2 regions of the Bradyrhizobium sp. ISRA430 genome follow, and region 1 is predicted to be linked to the other one. Evidence: riboswitches for the same ligand, from Rfam matches in the RefSeq annotation. Region 1 holds a riboswitch; the other holds the start of a gene.
What was found. A riboswitch is a leader RNA that binds a small molecule or an ion and turns the genes downstream of it on or off. The one in region 1 is predicted to bind cobalamin.

Region 1 (5,914 bases):
CGCTGAGCATGTCGATCTCGATGCGGTGTTGCGATCGGCGGCCGCCTGGACGCCTCAAACGGCGACCAATGGCCTGAGTGTGACGCCGCCCGGGCAGCGCATTGCGCTGGCCCGCGACGCCGCGTTCTCGTTCGTCTATCCGCACATGTTGGAAGCCTGGCGCGCGGCCGGCGCCGAGATCGTGACATTCTCGCCGCTCGCCGACGAGGGACCCGATGCGAGTGCCGATGTCTGCTGGCTGCCCGGCGGCTATCCCGAACTGCATGCCGGTCAGCTCGCAGCCAATGCGCGCTTTCGCAGCGGCTTGCGCGCCTTTGCCGAGACGCGGCCCGTGCATGGCGAATGCGGAGGCTATATGGTGCTGGGCACGGCCTTGACCGACGCCGACGGTGTCCGCCACGAGATGACGGGCCTGCTCGGGCTGGAGACGAGCTTTGCAAAGCGCCGCATGCATCTGGGCTATCGTCTCGCCGAACTCGCCGCGCCAATGCCGGGGCATCGGGCCGGCGCACGCCTGCGCGGCCATGAATTCCACTATTCAACCATCATCGCGCAGCCTGATACTGCACTTGCGGTCGTGCGCGATGCCACCGGCGCAGTCATTGCCGAGACCGGCTCGCGCCGCAACCGTGCCACGGGCACGTTCTTCCATCTGATCGCGGAGGACCGGTGAGCGGCTTCGTCTCCTTCGTCTCCGCCGGTCCCGGCGATCCCGAACTCCTCACGGTGAAGGGGGTGGCGCGGCTGCGCGAGGCCGACGTCGTGCTCTATGATGACCTCGCCTCCGGCGCGATCCTCGATCTCGCCCGGCCCGGCGCCAATCTCGTCGCGGTGGGCAAGCGCGCGGGGCGCCCCTCGACCAAGCAGCAGCACGTCAACCGCCTGTTGGTCGACTATGCCGCGACCGGCGCGCGCGTGGTGCGGCTGAAGTCGGGCGATGCCGGAATATTCGGACGTCTGGAAGAGGAGATCGAGACGCTGCGCGCGGCCGGCATCGGCTACGAGATCATCCCCGGCGTCACCTCGGCATGTGTCGCGGCTGCCGAGGCCGGCATTCCCCTGACCCGGCGCCACACCTCGCGCCGGGTACAGTTCGTGACCGGGGCCGATGTCACCGGCGAACTGCCCAAGAATCTCAATTGGGCTGCGCTGGCCGATCCAGAGGCGACGACCGTGGTCTATATGGGCCGCCGCACATTCCCGGATCTCGCCGCGAAGCTGATCGCGCATGGGCTTTCCCCGGACACACCGGCGCTGTTCGCCGAATCCCTCGGTCGCCCGGACGAGCGGTTGCTGCGCACCACGATCGCCGAGCTGGCCAGGCAGCTCGCGCGGGGCGGCGCAGCCACGACGGCCGCCGTCATCGTGTTCGGCGCCCTGGCGGAGGCTGGTTGATCGTGCTGACGCTCTCGCTGATAGGCATCGGTTGCGGCGATCCGGAGCAGCTCACGCTGGCTGCGATCCGTGCCATCAACGCTGCCGATCTCGTCCTGATCCCGCGCAAGGGGACCGCGAAATCCGATCTTGCCGACTTGCGGCGGACGATCTGCGCCGACGTGCTCACCAACGAAAAGACCCGCATTGCTGAATTCGATCTGCCGGTGCGTGACAAGGAAGCGGATTATCGCAAGGGGGTGGACGATTGGCACGACGCTGTCGCCGCGACCTGGTCGCAGGCGATCGCAGATCATCTCGAAGGCGAGGGCCGTGTCGCGCTGCTGATCTGGGGCGATCCCTCGCTCTACGATTCCTCGCTGCGTATCGCGCGCCGGCTTGATCCACTGCCGACAATCGAGGTGGTCTCCGGCATCACCTCGATCCAGGCCTTGTGTGCGGCGCATGCGCTGCCGCTGAACGACATCGGCGAGCCCTTTCTGGTCACGACAGGACGGCGCCTGCGCGAGGGTGGATGGCCGCAAGGAGCAGATACGGTCGTCGTGATGCTTGATGGCGGCACGGCATTTCAGTCGCTCGATCCGAAGGGCCTGCACATCTGGTGGGGTGCCAATCTCGGCATGCCCGATGAGATCATCATGTCTGGCGCGCTCACTGAGGTCGGTCCGCGCATCGTCGCCGCGCGGCAAGAGGCGCGCGAGCGGCATGGCTGGATCATGGACAGCTACATTCTCAAACGCAGGCCATGACGTAAACGAGGTAGCATGCTTCCCGAATGGGTCTACCAGAAATGTCCTGATATCTCCGCGGTCCATCGCGACGCCGCGACCGCGCGTCAGGCGCAACTGACGAAGCCGACCGGCGCGCTCGGGCGGCTCGAGCAGCTTGCGATCGAGCTTGCCGGGCTCCAGGCCACCGAGCAGCCGCGCGCTGGCTGCGTCCCGATCATCGTCTTCGCCGGCGATCATGGCGTGGTCGCGCAAGGCGTGTCGGCCTATCCGCAGGCGGTGACCATTGCGATGATGGCAAATTTTGCGTCCGGCGGCGCCGCGATCTCGGTGCTGGCGCGTGAGCTCGGCTCATCCCTCGAGGTAGTCGACGCCGGCACGCTGGCGCAGGCGAAGATGGCCGGTATCATCACCGACAAGCCACGCAGCGGCACCCGCGACTTCAGCGTCGAGGCCGCGCTCGAACCGTCGGAACTGGCATTTGCCTTTGCATGCGGGCACCGCGCTGTGGCTCGCGCCGCGGCCTCACAGCCAAATCTACTCATTCTCGGTGAGATGGGCATCGGCAACACCACGACCTCGGCGGCGATTGCCGCGAGCCTGCTCGCTATGAGCGCCGAGGAGATCGCGGGCAGCGGCACCGGCATCGATGCGGCCGGCCGCGCGCACAAGGCAAGCGTGATCGACGCCGCGATCGCGCGCCATGGTTTGACCGATGCTTCGCCTGAGAAGATCCTGTACGCCGTCGGTGGTCTCGAAATCGCGGCCATCTGCGGCGCGATCATCGCCGCCGCGCAGCGCCGCATTCCGGTGCTGATCGATGGCTTCATCGTCTCGGTTGCGGCGCTGGCTGCGGTTCGTCTCAACCCGTCATGCCAGCCGTTTCTGCTGGCCTCGCACCAATCCGCGGAGCAGGGGCATCGGCTGGTTCTGCGCGCGCTGAACGTCCAGCCGCTGATCAGCCTCGATCTCAGGCTGGGTGAGGGATCGGGCGCCGCGATCGCGTTGCCGCTGGTCCGTCTGGCCTGCGCACTCCACAACGGCATGGCGACGTTTGCCGAGGCCAACGTGCCGGATCGTCCGGCCTGATGTTCAGCCGGCGCGCTGATTGACGGACACGACGCGCCAGCCGGTCGCGAGCCGGTCGATGCGGGTGAGCGACAACGGATCGATGACGAAGCGGAGCGCCGCCCGCGGCGCAAGATCGAGCGCGATGCAGAGCGCGGCGCGGATCGTGCCGGAGTGGACCACGAGAATGACCGGACCGGTTTTGACGGTCGAGAGGCCTTGGCGGACGCGGGCGATCTGTTCCTCAAAGCTTTCACCACCGGGCGGTTTAGCTCGCGCGGGGTCGTTCCAGAATTGCGCATAGGTATCGCCGCCCGCCGCAGCCAGATCATCGTGGCGCTGGCCGGTCCAGTCGCCAAAATCCTGTTCGCCGAATTCCTGTGCGAGCCTAGGGCTGAGCCCGAGCGCGCGTGCCGTATCGACCGTCCGCCGCGAAGGGCTTGCATAGCTTACAGCTTCACGCGGCAGGCAGCGTCGCAACGCGTTGATCCGCGTGCGGTCGCCGAGATCGGCCGGTGCCTCCGCCGCATGGATCGTGCCCGCGATGCCGTCGACGGCCGCATGACGTATCAGCCAGAGGAAGGTCTCGCCTTCCATTCGATGTCTCCTGAAAACCACTGCGGCAAGAACGCCGCAGCCCAGCCCACATACATTGACTCGGTCCGCCTCTTAATCCTAGATGTCCCTGACGGTTTCCCCGAAAGGGGATGAAAAGGGAATGCGGTGCGGGGATGTATCCCCAATGCCGTAGCTGCCCCCGCAACTGTGAGCGGAGAATCCTTCGTCAGGAGCCACTGGGCCCTCGGTCCCGGGAAGGCGACGAAGCGGTCATGACCCGCAAGCCAGGAGACCTGCCGTCAGCCGTGGTCACACGCGAAAATGTCGGTCGGGGAGTACAGACATTCGGCTTCATCGGAGGGCTGCAAGGCCGAAGGTGAGACCTGGTTCGCTGTGACGTGCCACTGACGTCACACCGAGGTTCGAACCATGTCTTTCATCCGTGCGGCGAGTCCGCGCAAAGTCCTGCTCGCGTCCGCTGCCCTCACATCGCTTGCGTCAATTGACATGCCTGCGGCATCCGCGGAGCAGGCCCGCGATCCGCTGCCGCCGGTCGAGGTGACCCCCGCCCCGTCCCGCAAACCGGCCAAGCCTGCGCGCAGCGAGGGACGGTCCGTGCGCCGAACCGCGGCCGTCAGGCCTGCCGCAGTGCCGGCCGCGCAGAACCCGGTTGTCGCGACCACGGCGCAGACACCGCTCAACACCAATGCGGTGGCCGTAAGCGCCTCGCGCCTCGGCCTGACCGTGCGCGAGATCCCCGCAACCGTCGAGGTGATCTCGGCCGAGACCATGCGCGAGCAGGGCTACCGCACCGTTTCGGAGGTCGCCCAAGGTGCGGTCGGCGTCACCTCCGGCGACAATCCGGCCGAGCCATCGGCCTTCTCGATGCGCGGCTTCACCAACAGCCAGATCAACATGCTCTACAACGGCATCAAGATCGGCCCGCAGAACATGACGTCGCGCATCATGGACACGGCCAATCTCGAGGCCGTGGAATTCCTGAAAGGCCCGGCCTCGGTGATGTCGGGCGAGGGCGCCGCCGGCGGCGCGGTCAATGTCGTCACCAAGCAGCCGCATACCGGACCGATCCGGAATGAAGCTGATTTTTCTTGGGATTCCCTGAACTCGTTCCGCGCCCATTACGGCTCCGGCGGCAGCACCAACGTACAAGGCCTCGACTACCGCTTCGACATCAGCCGTTCCTCGCTGCACGGCTTTGCCGACGATACCAATACAAGGACGTTCGACGTCTCGAGCCAGCTCAACTACCGCATCTCCGACAGTCTTAAGATCTGGGGCGCGATCGAATACCGCGAGGATCGCGGGAGCCCCTATTGGGGCGTGCCGCTGGTGCCGATCGCCTTCAGCGGCTCGCATGCGACGAGCGGCATCGTCTCCGGCAATTACGTTTCGAACTACAACGGCTCGAACCTCGGCGCCGTCACCATCGACGACCGAACCTTCAATACCAACTACAACGTTCTCGATAACCGTAACGTCGCTCAGGAGGTGTGGCTGCGCGGCGGCTTCGAGCTGAAGCTCGCGCCGGGCCTCACCCTGAAGAGCCAGGCCTACGGTTATGGCGCGGAGCGCGAGTGGTTCAACAACGAAGTCGAGGCGTTCAATGCCAATTCGAACCTGGTCGACCGCGAGCGCTTCTATGTCGCGCACAGCCAGCGGCTGGTCGGCAACATCACCGACCTGACCTGGGACACGAATATCGCAGGCTTCGATAATCGCCTTGTCACGACGCTTGCGGTGAGTAACCTCGACTTCGTCCGGCCGGGGGCCGCCAATTTTCCGCACGATCAGGTCACGCTGGTCGATCCCGTGCGCGGCTATTACGGCCTGCTGACGACGCAGCAGCAGACCGCGCGCATCGACAACGAGGCGCTGACTTTCGAGGACCGGCTGAAACTCACACGCAGCTTTGCGCTGGTCGGCGGCCTGCGCGTCGAGCATATCGGGCTCGACCGCAACGCGACCGACGTGAACGGGCTGGAGAAGGCGAACTTCCCGTTCTCGCAGTCCTGGGCACCGGTGACGGGCCGCTTCGGCTACACCTGGGAGGCCGTTCCCGGCCTGACCTTCTTCAGCCAGTACGCCACCGGGGCTGATGTCTCCGCCAACAACATCTTCCTGCTCGCACCCACCCAGCCGCTCGA
Region 2 (5,914 bases), 3.2 Mb from region 1:
ATAAGGATTCCAGGCAGGAATGCGCACGAGTTTGGGTCGGTGCCCTGCGGCGACCGCCCGGCATCACTGCCCCTCGTTACTGTCGCAACCGTTGCCGACGTGCTCATGAGCGACAAACCTTGGTGTAGATTTCTAAACCTCAGGCTATACGGTCGCATACCATGGCATAATTGAGCTACGCTGAGCTTGTGCTTCAACTGGGCTCAGATTTTCGGCGAATGTCCTTGCCGTGATCGAACCGGCGGCTGTCCTCCCTCCGCCGATGGAAGTCCGCGCGATGCGTCAGCGTCGCTCCTCCCAGACTCTCGCCCGGCCCGCTAAGCGAGGCCGGGCATTTTTTTGTTCCCAAGGCTCCCTCGATTATCGAGAGCGCAAATGACAGCAAGCTGATCAGCTTTGTCGATAAGAGACCCAAGTCCCGGATCAACGGCCTCGCGGATCGGATGCAGCGCGCAGTTCGCGGGCGGCAGCGACCATGTTCGTTATCGCCGGCCGAACCTCCTCCCATTTGCGCGTCTTCAGGCCGCAGTCCGGATTGACCCAGAGCTGCGAATCCTGCAGCCGTGTCCGAGCCAACGCCATCAGCTCCTTCATTTCGCCCGTCTCGGGAACGCGTGGAGAGTGGATGTCGTACACGCCCGGCCCGATCTGATTTGGATATTCGTAGCTCCTGAACGCGTCGAGGAGTTCCATTTTCGAGCGCGACGTCTCGATCGAGATCACATCCGCGTCCATTGCAGCGATCGCACCGATGATGTCGTTGAACTCCGAGTAGCACATATGTGTATGAATTTGCGTTTGATCAGCGACGCCCGATGAGCAGATGCGGAAGCAATCCACGGCCCAGTCGAGATAAGCCGTCCACTCCGATCGACGCAACGGCAATCCTTCGCGGAGTGCCGCTTCGTCGATCTGGATCATGGTCGCACCAGCATTCTCGAGATCGCGGACTTCGTCTCGGATCGCGAGCGCAATCTGGCGGCAGACCTCGCTCCTAGGAATATCGTCGCGAACAAAGGACCAGTTCAAGATCGTCACCGGTCCGGTCAACATCGCCTTCATCGGCTTCCTCGTTAGTGATTGCGCGTAGCGCCACCAGTCCACGGTGATAGGCTTCGACCGCACTACATCGCCAAACAGGATCGGTGGCCTGACGCAGCGCGATCCGTAGGACTGCACCCATCCGTTCCTGGTAAATGCGAAGCCGGCGAGTTGCTCGCCAAAGTACTGCACCATGTCATTGCGCTCGAACTCGCCGTGCACGAGGACGTCAAGACCGATGTCCTCCTGCCAACGTACGGCGCGCGCTGTCTCCTCCTTGAGGAACCTGTCGTATTGCTCGTCGCTCATCGCGCCTCGCGCATGCGCAGCACGGGCATTCCGGACCTCTGTGGTCTGCGGAAACGATCCGATCGTCGTGGTAGGAAAAGCCGGCAGTCCGAAACGATTGCTTTGGATCTCGGCCCGACGGGCAAATGGGCTGGCGCGCCGACGCATGGGCTGATCGATCGCTCTCATCCGGACAGCGACATTGGCATCACGGATTTTCGGCGAAGTCCGGCGGACGGTCGCGGCACATTCCGACTCGGCAAGAGCTAGCGCAACATTCTGGTCGCCTGCGAGTGCCCGCGCCAGGATCGCAAGCTCCCGCATCTTCTGGACCGAGAAAGCAAGCCAGCTCTTTACGTCAGAAGCGAGCCTGGTCTCGAGTTCAACATCGACCGGCACATGAAGCAGCGAGCAGGATGGGGCGATCTGTACACGATCCTTGCCGAGCTTCGCAATCGCGGGTTCTAGCCGCTGGCGCAGCGACGACAAATTCGACCGCCATACATTCCGGCCGTCGACGACACCGAGCGAGATGACGAGATCACTTCGGCCGCCAGCGATGATCTGGTCCAACAACTGTGGCGCTCGAACCAGATCGAGGTGCAGTCCGGCAACTGGCAGACTCAAGGCGGTGTCCAGATTGTCGCCGAGGTCGCCGAAATAGCTGGCAACCATGATCTTGATGGCCGGCCCCTCCTTGGCGAGCCGGTCATAAGCATGTCGCAAAGATTTTCGCGCCCCCTCATCCAGATCAAGAACCAGGCAGGGCTCGTCCAACTGAACCCAATTTGCCCCACGTTTGGCCAATTCCTGCAGAACCTCGATATAGGCCGGTATCAGGTCATCCAGTAGTGAGAGTGGCTGGAACGCAGGATCGGGACTCTTGCCGAGCTTTAGGAATGTGACCGGCCCGATCAGGACAGGGCGGGTCTGAAAGCCAAGGGACTTGGCTTCCTCATACTCCTCGATCGGCTTGCGAGAGCATAGCCTGAAAGTCTGTCCCCTGTGAAACTCGGGGACCATATAGTGGTAGTTGGTGTCGAACCACTTGGTCATCTCCTGCGCGGGTGCGCCAAATCCGCGCGATCCGTGACCGCAACTCGCATCCTGGTCGTCGCATTGTGAACCGCGGGCCATGGCGAAGTACGTCTTGAGCGAAACGGATTCGGCTTTCGAGGCGTAGATCTCCGGGATGGCGCCAACCATGACACTTGTGTCGAGCACCTGGTCATACAGCGAGAAATCGTTCGATGGAATGACCGTGACGCCGATAGATTTCTGACGAGCCCAGTTCGCGGCACGCAGGCCAGCTGCGTCCTCGAGCAACTGCTTTTCGCTGATTTTTCCGGCCCAGTAGCTTTCTAGAGCGAGTTTGAGCTCGCGCCTTGGACCGATGCGTGGCGTTCCGAGCGTGGCAACCGGAAGGGAGAGAAGAGACATAGCGTTAACCCCATGTTGGGGGCAAAGGCCATGGCGGACGCAGGCAGGGGAAGTCGCGCGGTGCGACGGCTGCTTGGCGCACCACCGGGACACCCCGCCCGTGGACGAATATATTGTCGGGGCAGGTCTCCTGGCTCGCGGGTCATCGCTGCTGTCCGGCCTTCCCGAAGCCGCGCAGGCTTCAGTGACATCGTTGGACAGCGGCTCGCCGCTCACAGTTGCGGGGGCAGCGCCGGCATATTCACCGGCTTCCCTCTTAGCTCCGGATCAAGTGGGAACCGGAGAACCTCGACGACTTGGATTATCGGCAAGACAAGTCTTCCGTCAACCTCTCAGATTATGTCTCAAGCTGGTGCTGCGACATTCGCTACGCGAATGACTGCGCATCTTTATCGTTGAGTCGATGTAGAAGCGCTCTCCAGCCCGCGATATTGTAATGACCATCGCAGCCGCCCCCTGGCCGCACGCCAGATCGGTGGAAGGGACAAATGCGGCTTCCGCGGTCGGGACTGCCGCCTGGAGCAGAACGCATTTGATGCGTGTCCCGGCTCGGCAGCGGTTCTTAGCGCGTCCGCCATCCAGCCGCCCTCTCGACCAGCTGGATCCGTGCTGAATACGCCTAAGACACTGGCCAAGCTAGCAACATACCTGGCCGGCACGTTGATTTGCAGTGCCAGCTAGACTCCAAATGCTCGGCGGTGAAGATCGGCTTCGCGTCGTTGGCCTTCTACAGCAAAGCGCACCTGACGAAGGCCGCTCTCGAGTTCCGAGCGCCGCATGTCGCGAAAGAAGCGCCAAACGCGCTCTGGCCTCTTGGCCGCAAGTGCCCAGAGGCATGTCAGAGATCGAAAGCCCACATCCCGGCAACGATACCGAACCAAACGGTTCTATGGCGACAAACGTGATTCCAATTCTCATCAGGAACTTGGCACCGAGGCGCTCCGCTGCGCCGTCGAATATCCGGTCCGTGACGAGGATGCATAAGCCGCGCTCGATAGCGCTGAACGGAGACATCGAGACGTGCCCAAGTCGGAAAGCCGACAAAGAGGACATAAAAGCGGTGCGAATTGCCGTCTGTTACCTGGCACGAGGAATGCAAGTCTTCGGCATGCCCAGTCTCCTCCTGCTGGGCATGTCCAGCACAGCAACTTGAGGCTGTCGCCGGCAGCGAAGTTAGCGGCGCGTGACATAGAGGGGAGCGCCTGCTCGCACGGGACACCACCGGTCTCCCGTCGCGTCGCCGCTAACTTCTTGCGCTCGCGCATAACAGGTTGAAGGTTGCCCGCTTTGGAATGACGTGTGGATGAAGCCAGATAGGCCGACAGTTATGAGAAAAGTGTCTAGAAGACGCGCGTTATGGTTTTGTCTCGGTCGACCCCTGATCTGCCTGGCCGGGCTGGCTGCGACGAGCAACAGTGTTCGCGCCATCGAGAGCCCCCATATCGAAAGATTCAAGTCAACGTGGCGAGCGCAAGACGGTGAGACAATAGAACAAATTATCTCCAACGTCTCGAAGGTGGCACAGTTCGTCCCTCGAATGTGGGGCGTCGCTGAACTTGACGAAAACGACTATATTTTCGTTTCGTGGACCAGGCACCCGGATGATACATTAGACGAACAGTACGTTATCACCTGGAGGATCGCGCTCGACGGCACGTTTCAACTTGCGTCGACCTATGCGAAGCCGATCGAATTGGGCTGGCACGCCCTGGCGCTCTCGTTGATCGCCACTGAAGTCAAGGAGGGTGAAAGGGACGCAAATCTTCGCTTTCTGCATGATCCGAGCAACTTCAACTTCGTGACGACCACGCAAGGCCGGCTCGGCGATCTTCTGCGGCAGGGCCGCTGCACTATCGTTGAGCCTGTTGGAGTGGACTACTTGCCGAAGCAGAAGGACAAGCCGACCGAGAAAGGTGATCTGTGGCGCGTTTTGCTTTTGGTGAACTGTAATATCCCAGGGCCCCGTTTTTTTACACACAACGGGGTCATCACTTTCGAGAAGAGCGAAGGGCAAGATTGGGAGCCGCAATCCTCCTTTGCCAAGCGTATCGCAGCCTTTCCTCCCGGCTCCTGGTTCGCTCGCATGGAGCCAAAGGAACGGGAAGAGTTAGAGGGGAGCGAAAGGCCTTGGTAAATGGTCGCGCAGAGCAAGATCGCGCCGCAGCTCCTTTAGCGCCGAACGCCTCAAAGCAACTGCAAGACATATCCGCTCTAAAACCGCGGTGTTTACGCCTTCGCAACAGTCGCGAGCCTTTCCCGCAGCCTTCAGCCGTCATCGAAAAAATCGGGCGGCACGATTCTGCGAGGAGTCGAGCTCAGCGACGCGTGCCAGCTTGCGAGACGTGGTTTGGCCCCGACGCAGTGAGAGGACACCAATCTGCGAGGGAACCAGCTCTCCATGCCATTCTTCACGGGACCGGGCCTGGAGATGCCTCGGGCTCAAGCCCGATCCGGCGTGCGCCGCGCATCGCGCGACTGACTGGCACCCGCAAGAGCGTGAGCCTGCCGACGTCGAGGCGGCACCCGGGAGTGCTGCGACGAAACCGGTTAAGAGGGCAATGGGGCAGTGTTAGCGGGGCCGGCATACCCCCTGAGCACCGGCCCTTTTCCGAGCGCCCCCGGCGAGGATCCCCGGAGCCGAGGCATCGAGGACCGAACTGAGTCGGCGCTAGATTTCCTCGCGCGCATTCGTCTGCGCGTCATAGATCCGGATTTGAAGCATGGGAAAACGCTTCTTTAATTCTGTCCCACCTGCCCTGGCGCCGTCTCTGGTTGCGAATTCGGCTCTGAGTCGGCCATCCACTTCAAGCGCGTAAGAAGAGACCGGCAATTCCCGGGGGGCTGCAACCATTTCATTCCCATTGTGTAGCGAGGTGGTTGAGAATGATGTGTAGCTTGAGTCGGCCAAACCGCACCAGAGCTACCTGCCCGAGTGCCGCGATGGGACCAACCCATGTTGTGGATTGACGCCTCGCCGAATGGCATCAGGATGGCACTCGCGATCGCCCGAACACGAGGGCGGCTCACCCCTCGCCCGGTGCGTATACGACGAAGCCACGGCTCCACATGGTTGCCCTTCCAAATGTCTCTGGCGCAACCGCACACCCTCATGCCGGGCTTGCTGGGTAACGCTCCATATGTGATC

Region 2: another riboswitch for cobalamin. It lies ahead of metE (5-methyltetrahydropteroyltriglutamate--homocysteine S-methyltransferase); the one in region 1 lies ahead of MTX21_RS10830 (TonB-dependent receptor).

What each region holds. Positions count from the first base shown of each region.
Region 1 covers NZ_CP094516.1:2,178,506-2,184,419, reverse strand. Annotated here, with positions in the region: gene MTX21_RS10855 (cobyrinate a,c-diamide synthase) at 1-673, shown strand, start outside; gene cobA (uroporphyrinogen-III C-methyltransferase) at 670-1,395, shown strand; gene cobF (precorrin-6A synthase (deacetylating)) at 1,398-2,144, shown strand; gene cobT (nicotinate-nucleotide--dimethylbenzimidazole phosphoribosyltransferase) at 2,160-3,212, shown strand; gene MTX21_RS10835 (histidine phosphatase family protein) at 3,216-3,788, opposite strand; cobalamin riboswitch at 3,864-4,065, shown strand; gene MTX21_RS10830 (TonB-dependent receptor) at 4,179-5,914, shown strand, end outside.
Region 2 covers NZ_CP094516.1:7,588,581-7,594,494, reverse strand. Annotated here, with positions in the region: gene metE (5-methyltetrahydropteroyltriglutamate--homocysteine S-methyltransferase) at 424-2,769, opposite strand; cobalamin riboswitch at 2,872-3,075, opposite strand; gene MTX21_RS35680 (nodulate formation efficiency C protein) at 4,286-4,903, shown strand.